2 regions of the Planococcus sp. 11815 genome follow, and region 1 is predicted to be linked to the other one. Evidence: predicted binding sites of a transcription regulator. Region 1 holds the regulator's gene; the other holds the start of a gene.

Region 1 (6,522 bases):
ATGTTCCTTTTGCGAACTCTTTTACTGCGCCGTCTGGAAATGTTAATTGAATCATGTCTGCCATATGAATCTCTCCTTTAAATGATATCGGGTGAATCGCGAACCACAGGGTCTGGTTCAGCGCTTCAGGGTTTTTGGTGTCTAGCTTCAGCTGCCTGCTCCTCGGGTCGTAAGTCAGTTTCTCTGTGCGGCGAAAAGCACCGCTTCGGGAACCCGGCTTACGCCTGTCGGGGGGCCACAGGATGTGGGTCAGCTAACCGTTGCGACAGGACGTCGCGTCCTTAGCTTAGCTTCCTCTTTCAGGCAGCTTCCGCTTTTCTTGATGTCTAGCTTCAGCGCCTAGCTCCTCGGGGTCTTAAGTCACCCTGGCTGTGCGGCAGAAAGCGCCGCTTCGCCAGTGCGCCTTAAGCCTGTCGGAGCTGAACAGGCGCTTCAGCTTTTCTTTTTTTCCACACAAAAAGCCCCATCCCAAAAGGGACGAAGCTCTGTTCGTGGTTCCACCCTTCTTCTCTTCCGCACATTTTTTGCGCACGGAATGAAGCTCTGCATCGGCTAACGGGCCGGTACCGTCGCCTGCTACTGGAGTTCGCAGGCGCTGCTCGAAGGGGGTAAACAAAAACGCTGTGCCGGGAAGCTTTCAGCCGTGTCTTCCCTCTCTGTGTGCCATGCGTGATCGCTCATGTCCTTGTCGTTGCATGTAAATCATTATTGATGATTATTACTATACGATGAAAAAAATCAAAAGGCAATAGTTTCTCTTACTTGTTGCGGCGGTTTTCGCCTTCAAGTTTCACGGGAACGGTCAATGCCTGAATCCGTTCCATGATGCGCGCTGCTTTTAAGTCTTCTTTTTCGCCGCGCTGTGAATAAGTCAAATGGTGCGCAAGTTCAGAGTAGCTAAAGTTCGAACTCATGAAGGTCGGCAATTTCTCCGCCATCCGGTAATGAAGAATCGTACCGAGCACTTCATCGCGCGTCCAGCTCGACATCGCTTCAGCTCCGATATCATCGAGCATGAGCACATCGGCTTTTTTGACGTATTCGATTTTCTCCTGAAGTGTATGGTCGCCGATCGCTTGCTTCATTTCGCGCATGAATTCCGGCACGAACACAAGAACCGTTTTCACATTGATCTCCGCGAGTTCATTCGCGACCGCGCTTAGCAAATAGGATTTGCCAGTCCCGAACTTGCCGTATAAATACAAGCCTTTTTCCGGAAGCGAATCCGGGCCTGTCGCTTTCTCCAGAAAATCATCGACTGCGCGGAAAGCTGGCAGCCTACGGTCATCGAGCTCGAAGTTTTCGATTCTCGCCGCCATCACTTCTTTTGGCATATACATGCTGTGGATCAAGGAAGAAGCATGGCGTTTATTGTCTTCAGCGGTCTTCAAACGGCATTTCGTATACGAGATGCCGATATTGCCGCGCTCCAATACGAGATTCGGTTCGAATCCTTTCAGATGATTGATGCAGCCGCCGAGGTTCGGGCATTTATTGCAGTCATGCGATTGGTCGATATATTCGTATAGCTTGCCCATGCCTTTTTCCACTGTCGGGCCGTCAATTTCCTCTTCGTGTTCTTTGAGGAATTTGAGGACGCCGGGATGTTCCAGCACTTCTTTCTTCATCGCATCATAGCGCTCGGAAAATGAGGGCGCATTGACCACTCGCTTCATCGTTTCACGAATCGGTTCCATCTAATCACCCTTCCTTTTCTTCAACGCAAGCTTCGCAAGCAATTTCTGTTTTTCCTGTTCGAGCTGTTCACTTGAAGCTCCTTGTCCAGGTGTTTCCACTTCGTCTTTCTTATTGAACCATTCAGGCAACTTTTCTTCGCGGATCGGCTTGCGGCCGGAAGATGCCGCTTTTTTAGGCGCGGCACCTGATTCGTTTTTCCATTTCATATACTGTGTATGTTCGATGCGTGCAAATTCCATCGCCTGCTTGGCTGTCGTGACATTTTTTCTCAGCCAATGTGAGGCAATTTTCTCTACATACGCTTTTGTCAGTTTCATATCCGTGCGCAATAGGACATATTGAAGCAACACATTGACGACAGCCGGCTCCATGCCATGCTGCGTCACCAACTGGTTCGCCAATTGCACATCGGCCGGCAGTGGTTCTTTGCCGTCTGCAATGTCACGCAGCACTTGAAGCGGCGACGCTGATTCCAAATATGCGATCAACTCGTCTTCTTTGTTTACAGGTCCTTGTTGTGCATCAGGTTGTTGCGTTTTCGGTTCTGCCTTTTTGACAGGCTCGAGTTTCGGCGCAGTTGTCGTGACGGTCATTTTATAATAATCGGAAGCAGCTTTTCGCAGCCCTTCCTCATCAATCCGGTAATCATCTTCAATCGCCAGCAATACGACCTTTTGCATCTCAAGCGGGCCGAAACCGTAGAGAAATGAAAGCTTTACGATAAAATGGCGGATAGCCGGCGTCAGCACGCGCTTCGGCACAAGCTGTTCGGACAGTCCTTGGCGTAATAGCGCAAAATCAAAGTCCTGTTCCATCTCATATTCCCCGTCTGTCCGGGATTCAAGCTCTTTTTCGTCTGCAGGGTACCCCGACTTCGCATGCACCGGCTGGAAGATATCCGTAAAAGTCCTGGAAACTTCTGTGTATCCCGTTGCGAGCGGCGTCTGGATGACGAAACGATCGCGGACGCGCCGATAAGACGATTCCCCGATTTTACTGAACAGGAACATCGACAATAGCGGGTCGGCAAAAAAGGTTTTCGGGTCGAGCGGCGGGCTCAGTTCATAGATGAAGGAACGGTTTTCCCCGTCTTTCCGGAAAGTTTTCAATAAGCCAATCGCTTCGAGTTGGATGCGGGATTCAAAAATCGCCTTGACGGGTTTTCCGAGCGTGTTCATCAGTGTATAATGCGTCGAATCCTCAGACCGCATTTCACCGTCGGCCCAAAGCGTCAAGTAAAGGGAGATGGCGTCAGACCCGATCATCGGCTGATAGAGGAGCGTCAGCAATTGGCGGTCGTAATTGGAAAATGGATACGGCATGCGGATCCGGTACAAGTCGGCGGGCTGAAGTTCTTTGTACATCGTCATGTGGTCACCGCCTTATTTGCTGTCCTTGTCACCGGGATTGCGATCAAGCAGATCCTTGAGTTCATCGATGAAGACCGTAATGTCTTTGAACTGGCGATAGACGGAAGCGAAGCGGACATAGGCCACTTCATCGATATCCGCCAAACGGTTCATGACCAGTTCTCCGACTTCTTCCGATTTCACTTCAGGATTGCCGCTCCGGCGAAGTTCTTTTTCGATATCGAAAACGACCCCTTCAAGCATATCGAGCGAGACTGGGCGTTTTTCACAAGCGCGGATCAAACCGCGCAACACTTTCTCGCGGCTGAATTCTTCACGGGAGCCATCTTTTTTCACGACGATCAGCGGCATCTCTTCCACTTTCTCGAAGGTGGTGAAGCGATAGCCGCATGCTTCACATTCACGACGCCTGCGGATTGATTTCATTTCATCTATTGGCCGCGAATCTACTACGCGGGTGCCGTTATGCTGGCAAGCTGGACATTTCATGGTAGACATCTCCCCGAAAATTCTCTATCTGGTAGTAACAGTATAACAAAAAAATTCCCCAAACATTAGAAAAAGCAGAGGATTTTCTCCTCTGCTTGTGTTTTGCGTTATTAGCGGTCAATTACACCGTCAGTGACACTTTTGTCGCTCCGGCGCCGACTGGTCCCATGCCGCGTGGCACTTCAGTTACTTCGCTCTGCTTTGAATCCAAAGCTTGCGCGATGTAATCAGCTGCAATTGTTGGATCAAGATCTCCACAAGTGTACACATCGACACTCGCGTATCCATGTTCCGGGAAGCTGTGGATAGTCAGGTGTGATTCCGAAATAATGACTACGCCGCTGACACCCTGTGGTGCAAATTTATGAAAAGCGACTTCGCGGATTTCCGCACCTGATTTGAGTGCTGCATCAACAAAAGTCTTTTCGATATAGTCCATATCGTTTAATTTGTCAAAATCACACTGCCAAAGTTCTGCGATTACGTGACGTCCCATAGTTTCCATGGTTCGTTTCCCCCTTTGATAACATTTTGGTTTTGCGCAAAATATTCAAAGTTGACTACCACGGGGGAAAGTTAGTCCAGAGAGGTCCTAACCCTTTAAGCAGTCATAAGAATAATAATATACGCTCCTAATTCCTTGCTCTACATAATAAATAGAATTGAGAAGTGGCAGCCGTTTTTGGCTACGATTCATAGTATATGATGAATGTTTTCGAAATGCAATAAATAAATGCTCCAGTGGGCATTTTTTTTAATATAACGACAAAAAAAGATTCCGCTTTTCAATAAGAAGAAAAGCGGAATCTTTTTGCATTATTTTGAAGCGACAGCCATAGAATTGGCTACCTTTTTCATCAAGTCGACAACACGGGCCGAGTAGCCCCATTCGTTATCGTACCAAGCGAGCACTTTCACTTTGCGGTCGCCCATGACAATGGTAGTCAAACCGTCAACGATTGCAGAGCTCGGGTTCGTATTGAAATCGATCGACACAAGCGGCTCCATTGTCAAATCGAGGATGCCCGCTAGCGCCCCTTCTGATGCTTCCGTGAAGGCACGGTTGACGTCTTCTACCGTCACATCCTGTTGGACATCGACGACAAGATCGACAAGTGACACATTCGGCGTCGGGACACGAAGCGCCAAACCGTGCACTTTTCCTTCCAGTTCAGGTAGAACCAAGGACAATGCTTTTGCAGCCCCTGTTGAAGTCGGGATAATCGACTGTCCACAAGCGCGTGCGCGGCGAAGATCCTTATGCGGGTTGTCCAAATTCTTTTGGTCATTGGTGTACGCATGGACAGTCGTCATCAATCCGTTTTCGATGCCGAATGCATCATTCAACACTTTAGCAACAGGCGCCAAGCAATTCGTCGTGCAGCTGGCATTTGAGATGATGTGGTGTTTTTCGACATCCAATTTATCATCATTGACGCCCATCACAATCGTGATGTCTTCGTTTTTGCCGGGAGCAGTCAAGATGACTTTCTTTGCTCCTGCCTCCAAATGAAGAGCCGCTTTATCGCGCGAGTTGAACTTGCCCGTCGCTTCGATGACGATATCGACGCCCATTTCCTCCCACGGGAGTTCCAATGGGTCGCGCTCGTTAACCAATTGAATACGCTTTCCGTTTACAACCAACGCATTTTCTTCCGCTTTCACTTCACCGGAGAAGGTACCGTGATTTGTGTCATACTTAATCAAGTGAGCAAGTGTTTCTGCCGGATAACCGGCGTTGACCGCCGAAATCGTCACGTCATCCATCAAAACTGCTTGTCTGAAAACCATACGGCCGATGCGGCCAAACCCGTTAATTGCAATCGAAACTGTCATGTATTTGTCCCCCAATTAAATAAGTCATACTCATATTTTCAATTCGATATATAGTATAACACATTATTCAGTTTAGAGAACCTGAAAACGAAAGAAAGCGCATACTTTTTTATGGGTGTATCTGCCAGTTGGCTAATATGCGCATTAATTGGCGCTTTGTGTGATAAAGAGAACCGTTGTTATCGAGCACTTCGTCAGCTCCTTGTTCTTTGACGCTGATCGGCAGCTGTGATGCAATACGCGCTTTGGCTTCCTGTTCGGCCAATCCGTTGCGCTCCATGAGCCGTTTTAATTGTTTCTGCTCCGACACGCTGACGACTAGGATCTTGTCGACCATGTGTTGGAGTTTGCTTTCGAATAACAGCGGAATATCCATGATAACGGTTTCATATCCTTCATCCAAAAATGCTTGGCGCTGCCTAAGCATTTCCCGGCGTATTGCCGGGTGGATGATATCATTCAATTTTTTTCTGCTCGCCGGGTCGTTGAAGATGATTGCCCCGACTTTCTCGCGGTCCATCGACCCATCAGCGCGTATCACTTCCGCGCCGAAAGCTTGCTCGATGCTGTTCAATGTGTCCGTTCCGGGCTCGACAACTTGTCTGGCGACCAGATCTGCGTCAACGACCGGATATCCCAATTCCTTGAGCATTTGCGAGACGGTGCTTTTGCCGCTTGCGATGCTGCCAGTCAATCCGATGATCATGTAGTTTCCTCATTTCTGGCAAGACGGGCAGTAAACAGACGCCCGGCTCGCGATTTTCACTGTTTTGGTTTCCGTTCCACAAACCGTGCACGTCTTCTTGCCGTACATGCCAAAACGATTCTGCATGCTGCCTGATTCCCCGTTGATATTGCGGTAATCGGAAATCGTGCTGCCGCCTGCTTCGATGCTCTCGAGCAAAATAGCGGCAATGGCCTGGAATAATTCAATTTTGCGTTTGCGGCTGATGCGGCTTGCGGCGCGTTTTGGGTGGATCTTCATGCGGAACAGCGCTTCTGTGGCGTATATATTGCCGCATCCGGAGATGACCGTGCCGTCCATGATGACTTCCTTAATCGGTTTGTTGCGGAATTTCGGGCTTTCTGCTTGCTGCAAGAACCATTCCTGGGCTTCGTCAGCGAAAGG
Region 2 (6,522 bases), 210 kb from region 1:
ACAATTGAAGAAATCCGGATTCGAGATTGCATTCGACGGTGCCCATTTCAATGAAATTGCTGTCAAGCTCGGCTCATCGGTCAAGGAATTGAATGCGGCTTTGTTTGAGAAAGGCATGATCGGCGGCTATGATCTTGGCTTGAGCTATGACGAGTTGCAAGGGCATATGCTGATTGCGGTCACTGAGCAGCGTTCTAAAGAAGAAATCGACGCGTTTGTACAGGAAATCGATGCATTCGTGCGAGAAACGGAGGCTTCCCATGCATAAAGACAACCAGCCACTCATTTTTGAAATGACCAAACAAGGCCGTGTCGGCTACAGCCTGCCGGAACTTGATGTGCCGGAAGTGGATTTGACTGAATTGCTCGGCCAAGAACTAGTACGCGAAGAGTTTGCGGAATTGCCGGAAGTCTCGGAACTCGACATCATGCGCCATTACACAGCGCTTTCAAAACGCAACCATGGCGTTGATTCCGGATTCTATCCGCTCGGCTCGTGCACGATGAAATACAATCCGAAAATCAATGAATCCGTTGCCCGCTACTCCGGGTTCGCGAACATCCACCCGCTGCAGGAAGAATCGACTGTCCAAGGCGCGATGGAATTGATGTATGACCTTCAGGAACATTTGAAGGAAATTACCGGCATGGATGAAGTGACGCTTCAGCCCGCTGCGGGTGCACACGGTGAATGGACGGGTCTCATGATGATCCGTGCTTTCCACGAAGCAAATGGTGATTTCAACCGCACGAAAGTCATCGTGCCGGATTCTGCCCACGGAACGAACCCAGCTTCTGCAACAGTCGCTGGATTCGAGACAGTGACTGTTAAATCGAACGAGCACGGCCTTGTCGACCTGGAAGACTTGAAGCGTGTAGTCGGCGACGACACCGCGGCACTCATGCTGACAAACCCGAACACGCTTGGCCTTTTCGAAGAAGACATCCTAGAAATGGCATCGATCATCCACAAAGTCGGCGGCAAGCTGTACTACGACGGGGCGAACTTGAACGCCGTCATGTCAAAAGCACGCCCTGGCGACATGGGCTTTGACGTTGTCCATTTGAACTTGCACAAAACCTTCACAGGCCCGCACGGCGGCGGCGGCCCAGGATCTGGCCCGGTTGGCGTCCAAGCGGACCTGATCCCGTATTTACCGAAGCCGATCCTCGTCAAGACCGATGAAGGCTATACATTCGATTACGACCGCCCTGAATCCATCGGACGCGTCAAGCCATTCTATGGCAACTTCGGCATCAATGTCCGTGCCTATACGTATATCCGCACAATGGGGCCGGACGGCTTGAAGAAAGTCACTGAATATGCCGTATTGAACGCCAACTACATGATGAGAAGGCTCGCACCTCATTTCGATTTGCCGTACGACCGCCATTGCAAGCATGAATTTGTGTTGAGCGGGCGCCGCCAGAAGAAACTCGGTGTCAGAACGCTCGACATGGCGAAGCGCCTGCTCGACTTCGGTTACCATCCGCCGACGATCTACTTCCCGCTCAATGTGGAAGAAGGCATGATGATCGAGCCGACCGAGACGGAATCGAAAGAAACGCTGGATGACTTTATCGATGCAATGATTCAGATTGCGCGTGAAGTGGAAGAAAATCCGGAGATCGTCCAAAATGCGCCGCATACGACGGTCATTAACCGGCTGGATGAAACGAAAGCAGCCCGCAAGCCGGTTCTTCGTTACCAGAAACCGACAGACAGCGAATGACATAAAAAAAACCCCGGAAGCATTTGCTTTCGGGGTTTTTGATTATTTGGATTTGATTTTGCCTGTCCATTTTTTGAAGCCGCCCTGCAATTGGAACAATTGCTCATAGCCTTTTTTCTTCAGGAACAATGCGACGCGTCCGCTTCTTGCCCCGTTCTGGTCGTACAGATAGACCGGTTTGTCGGCGCGGATTTCCTTGTAGCGCTGGCGCAATTGCGATTGCGGGATGTTGCGCGCCCCGAGGATATGGCCGGCTGCGAAATCTTTTGGTTCCCGGACATCGATGAGCTGCGCTTTTCGGTAGCCTTGGATAAATTCTTCCTGGTTGAGATCGGTGACCGCTTTGCGGATGCGGAGGAAGGAGACGACCGCAAAAATGAGGATGGCGATGACGACACCCAATGTGATATACAATAATTCCACTGTTCTTGCCCCTTTCTATACTTACTCATTATAAGAGATAAGGTGACGGATATTCAATGGCTATGTTACAGTAATCGGGGCAAATCAGAGGCAATCCTGTGAAGCCTGCGGGCAGGAAGCGCGCTGTAGCTGGACTTTCAGTTGTCAAGTGCTTTCAACAGGAAATTAAATCGATTTTTGCGCTGATTTATGCGAACATACGTGTCTTTCGTCTCATTTTAACAAAAGCCAAATCGCGAAACCCTTGTCATTGCTCGGTTATCTGCCGAGTCGAATTTTCCATCAGAAAAATGTCATTGCGAGTGAGTTTCAATATATAGTATCATGGGAATTGTAATAATACTATATATAGTGTTAACTCCATATAATATAAAGGAGGATTTGTCAAATGGTTTCCGCCACACAATCCGAATATACATTAAACGTCGAGTCCCTGAACAAAGACATTGAAGCTTTCCCGCAAGTCCACGCGGTAACGAAGGACATGAAGAAAACCCATAAAGGCGTATCCCGCCTGGTCATGATCGACCGCTATTCCTTCAAGGACACCAGCAAAAGCACATTGAAGCCGGGCGATTTCGTCGTGTTGACGGTCAAAGAAGACCCGAAATTCCCAGCACGCGGCCTCGGATATATCGTCTCGATCGACCAAGATGCGAACAAAGCACGCGTCTGGATCGAAGAAGATTACCGCAGTGCCATCGATAACCCTGAAGAAGTAGAACAAGGCATAGTCAACCGGCCGATCGATGTTATCGAAAAACCGCTCGAAGTATTTTACGAGCAAATCGCCAAACGCAATGCCACTGGCCTTTCTGCAGTCGAGAAAACCCCAGAAAAGCAAAGTGAATGGTTCACGAAATTCTATGAGCAGCTCGTCAACTTGAATTTCGTCCCGGCTGGCCGTGTGCTGTACGGGGCAGGCGCTGACACCGATGTCACGTATTTCAACTGCTACGTCATGCCATTTGTCGCCGATTCGCGTGAAGGCATCTCAGACCACCGCAAGCAAGTGATGGAAATCATGAGCCGCGGAGGCGGTGTCGGGACGAACGGCTCGACTCTTCGCCCGCGCAATACACTCGCTCGTGGCGTCAACGGCAAATCATCCGGTTCTGTTTCGTGGCTTGACGATATCGCGAAACTGACGCATCTGGTCGAACAGGGCGGTTCACGCCGCGGCGCCCAGATGATCATGCTTGCTGACTGGCATCCGGATATCGCGGAATTCATCATTTCCAAAATGCAAAACCCGCGTATTTTGCGTTATTTGATCGAAAACACAGAAGACGAAACGATCAAACGCCTGGCGAACGATAAATTGAAATTCAAACCTTTAACTGAGCAGGAAGAAGCGATGTACCAAGGCTTGCTCAACTACCGGACCATTCCGGGCATGGGTGGATTCAACGAAAAAATCATGCGCGATGCAGAAACGAAACTGCGCGACGGCGGCACGTTCTCCGTTCATAACGAAGAATTCCTCACTGGCGCCAATATTTCCGTCACCTTGACGAAAGACTTCATGGAAGCAGTCGAAAAAGACGAAGATTTCGAATTGCGCTTCCCGGCAGTTGAATCGTATTCGAAAGAAGAGATGGCGGTCTATAACGAAGAATGGCATAAGATCGGCGATGTCCGCGATTGGGAAAAAATGGGCCATAAAGTCCGCACATACCGCGTGATCAAAGCGCGCGAACTATGGAATTTGATCAATGTATGCGCGACCTATTCCGCAGAACCTGGTATCTTCTTCATAGATAATGCCAATGAAAAAACGAATGCCACTGCATACGGCCAAAAAGTCGTAGCGACGAACCCGTGCGGTGAACAGCCGCTTGCGCCTTATTCCGTTTGCAACTTGGCGGCTGTCAACTTGGCACGCTTTGCTGATCCGAAAACGAAGCAAGTCGATTTTGAAGCTCTCAAAGAAACGGTGCGCGTCGGTGTGCGCATGCAAGACAACGTCATCGATGCAACTCCTTATTTCCTGGAAGAAAACCGCATCCAGGCACTCGGCGAACGCCGTGTAGGCCTTGGCGTCATGGGCCTTGCCGATTTGCTCATCTATTCGGACCGTGAATACGGCTCCCCGGAAGGCAACGAGCTGGTCGATGAGATCTTCAAGACGATTGCAGTCGCAGCTTATGAAGCTTCTACAGAGCTCTCTGAAGAACGCGGCAGCTTCCCATTCCTCGTCGGCGAAACAGATGCAGAAACGGAGAACTTGCGCCGTGCATTTACCGAAACCGGCTTTATGCAAGGGATGCCGGAAGAAATTCGCCAAGCGGTGCTCGACAAAGGGATCCGCAACTCCCATCTATTGACGGTTGCGCCGACAGGCTCGACTGGTACGATGGTTGGCGTATCGACAGGCTTGGAACCATATTATTCGTTTACTTATTACCGCAGCGGGCGCCTCGGGAAATTCATCGAAGTAAAAGCGGATATCGTCCGTGAATACTTGAAGAACAACCCAGACGCAGATGAAGAGAATTTGCCGCAGGCGTTCATCACGTCAATGGACCTCGCACCAGAAGCGCATGCCGATGTTCAGTGCATTATCCAGCGCTGGATCGATTCCTCGATTTCGAAAACGGTCAACGCGCCGAAAGGCTATACCGTCGAACAGGTTGAAGGCGTCTATGAGCGTCTCTACAAAGGCGGGGCCAAAGGCGGCACAGTCTACGTCGACGGCAGCCGTGATTCACAAGTGCTGACATTAAAAGCTGAAGACAATACTTTCGAAGAAGACCACAAGGAAGAAGACACTGGCAAGCGCCCAGTCGTCTTGATCGACACGATCCAAGACTTGCGCTCGACCAATGTCACGATCGGATCGGAAGTAGGCAATACCTGCCCTGTTTGCCGTAAAGGGACAGTGGAAGAAATGGGCGGATGCAATACATGCACGAACTGTGCAGCCCAATTGAAATGCGGACTGTAACAAAAAACTTCATATAGCCGGAGAAATATTCTCCAGTGACAAAAAGCGGAAGCCAAATAGGCTTCCGCTTTTTCAAGCTGTTGAGAAAGGTAAGAAATCGTATTTTCCGAAGCTTATCGCTCGCTTTCCGTGGGCTCGCGCCCAAGCCTCCTCAGTCGCTTTGCGCCTTGCGGGGTCTCGGTCGTCTCGCTAATCCACAGGAGTCGAGCGAACGCTTCTCCCAATACTTAGAAAGATCATTGATTATTGAATGTAGAAAAAATGACTCCATTCTAGTTCGTTATGGATTAATAGACTTCTTCAACACTCTGAAAAAGCGGAAGCCAAAATAGGCTTCCGCTTTTTTGTTTGCATAAGCGTCTCCGTCTTCTGGCTTGCCGCTAATTGATCGTATGCTAAAATGGAAAAGGAAAGCCAAGAAAGGGGTGCAAGGGCATGAGAGTCCTGGTGTTGAACGGTCCCAATTTAAACCGTCTCGGCAAACGCGAAAAACAAGCGTACGGAAGCTTTACATTGCAGGAGCTGGAGCAGGAACTGGTGGATTTTGCTGACAGTGAAGGCTTTGAGTTGGTCTGCCGGCAGTCCAATCATGAAGGGGAACTGATCGACTGGATCCACGGTGCGGACGATGATGCCATTTCCGGCATCGTCTTGAACGCCGGTGCCTATACGCATACGAGCATCGCGATACGCGACGCCATCGCATCGGTCCAAGTGCCGGTCGTTGAAGTACATATTTCCAATATCCACGCACGTGAAGAGTTCCGCCACTATTCCCATATCGCGCCGGTAGCCATCGGGCAAATCGCCGGCTTCGGCAAGGACGTCTATCGGCTGGGGCTCCAGTCGCTCTTGCTTCGACAACAGAAAGGATGAAACTGATGAAATTGATGAAACTGCGCGAACAAATGCAAAAGCGGGAACTGGATTCCCTGCTGGTGACAAATCCGTATAATCTTCGTTTTATTACAGGCTTCACCGGAACGGCTGGGCTTGCGCTCATCACGCCGAATGATGCTTGGTTCATTACCGATTTCCGCTACACTGAACAAGCAGGAGAGCAAGTCAAAGAATTCAAAGTGGTCCAAGCGCAAAAAGGCTTGATTGACGAAGTGGCGCGAATCGCTAAGGAAGCGGCAGTCGAACGGTTGGCATTCGAACAGGATTATATGACCTTTGCCACATATTCGCAGTATCAGGAAAAATTATCTGCAACGCTCGAACCGGTTAGCGGTCTGATTGAAAAGTTGCGCATGGTGAAATCTCCTGAAGAACTAGAAGTGCTGAAAGCGGCAGCCAAGATTGCTGACGATGCGTTCGAACATATCTGCTCTTACATCAAGGCGGGAATGACAGAACTGGAAGTTTCGAATGAACTGGAATTCTTCATGCGTTCACAAGGCGCAACTTCTTCTTCGT

What was found. The regulator NrdR, encoded in region 1, represses ribonucleotide reductase genes. The targets are predictions, from matches to a motif close to AACACNATATATNGTGTT.
Region 2: a site for NrdR is predicted at 2,495-2,512, ahead of M1Q06_RS07930 (vitamin B12-dependent ribonucleotide reductase). Genes of this name have one in related genera too.

What each region holds. Positions count from the first base shown of each region.
Region 1 covers NZ_CP096991.1:1,346,695-1,353,216, reverse strand. Annotated here, with positions in the region: gene thrS (threonine--tRNA ligase) at 1-64, opposite strand, end outside; gene dnaI (primosomal protein DnaI) at 759-1,697, opposite strand; gene M1Q06_RS06910 (replication initiation and membrane attachment family protein) at 1,698-3,068, opposite strand; gene nrdR (transcriptional regulator NrdR) at 3,081-3,557, opposite strand; gene speD (adenosylmethionine decarboxylase) at 3,679-4,062, opposite strand; gene M1Q06_RS06895 (glyceraldehyde-3-phosphate dehydrogenase) at 4,374-5,393, opposite strand; gene coaE (dephospho-CoA kinase) at 5,503-6,099, opposite strand; gene mutM (bifunctional DNA-formamidopyrimidine glycosylase/DNA-(apurinic or apyrimidinic site) lyase) at 6,109-6,522, opposite strand, start outside.
Region 2 covers NZ_CP096991.1:1,552,733-1,559,254, forward strand. Annotated here, with positions in the region: gene gcvPA (aminomethyl-transferring glycine dehydrogenase subunit GcvPA) at 1-268, shown strand, start outside; gene gcvPB (aminomethyl-transferring glycine dehydrogenase subunit GcvPB) at 261-1,733, shown strand; gene M1Q06_RS07925 (rhodanese-like domain-containing protein) at 1,776-2,156, opposite strand; gene M1Q06_RS07930 (vitamin B12-dependent ribonucleotide reductase) at 2,545-5,103, shown strand; gene aroQ (type II 3-dehydroquinate dehydratase) at 5,539-5,979, shown strand; gene M1Q06_RS07940 (M24 family metallopeptidase) at 5,985-6,522, shown strand, end outside.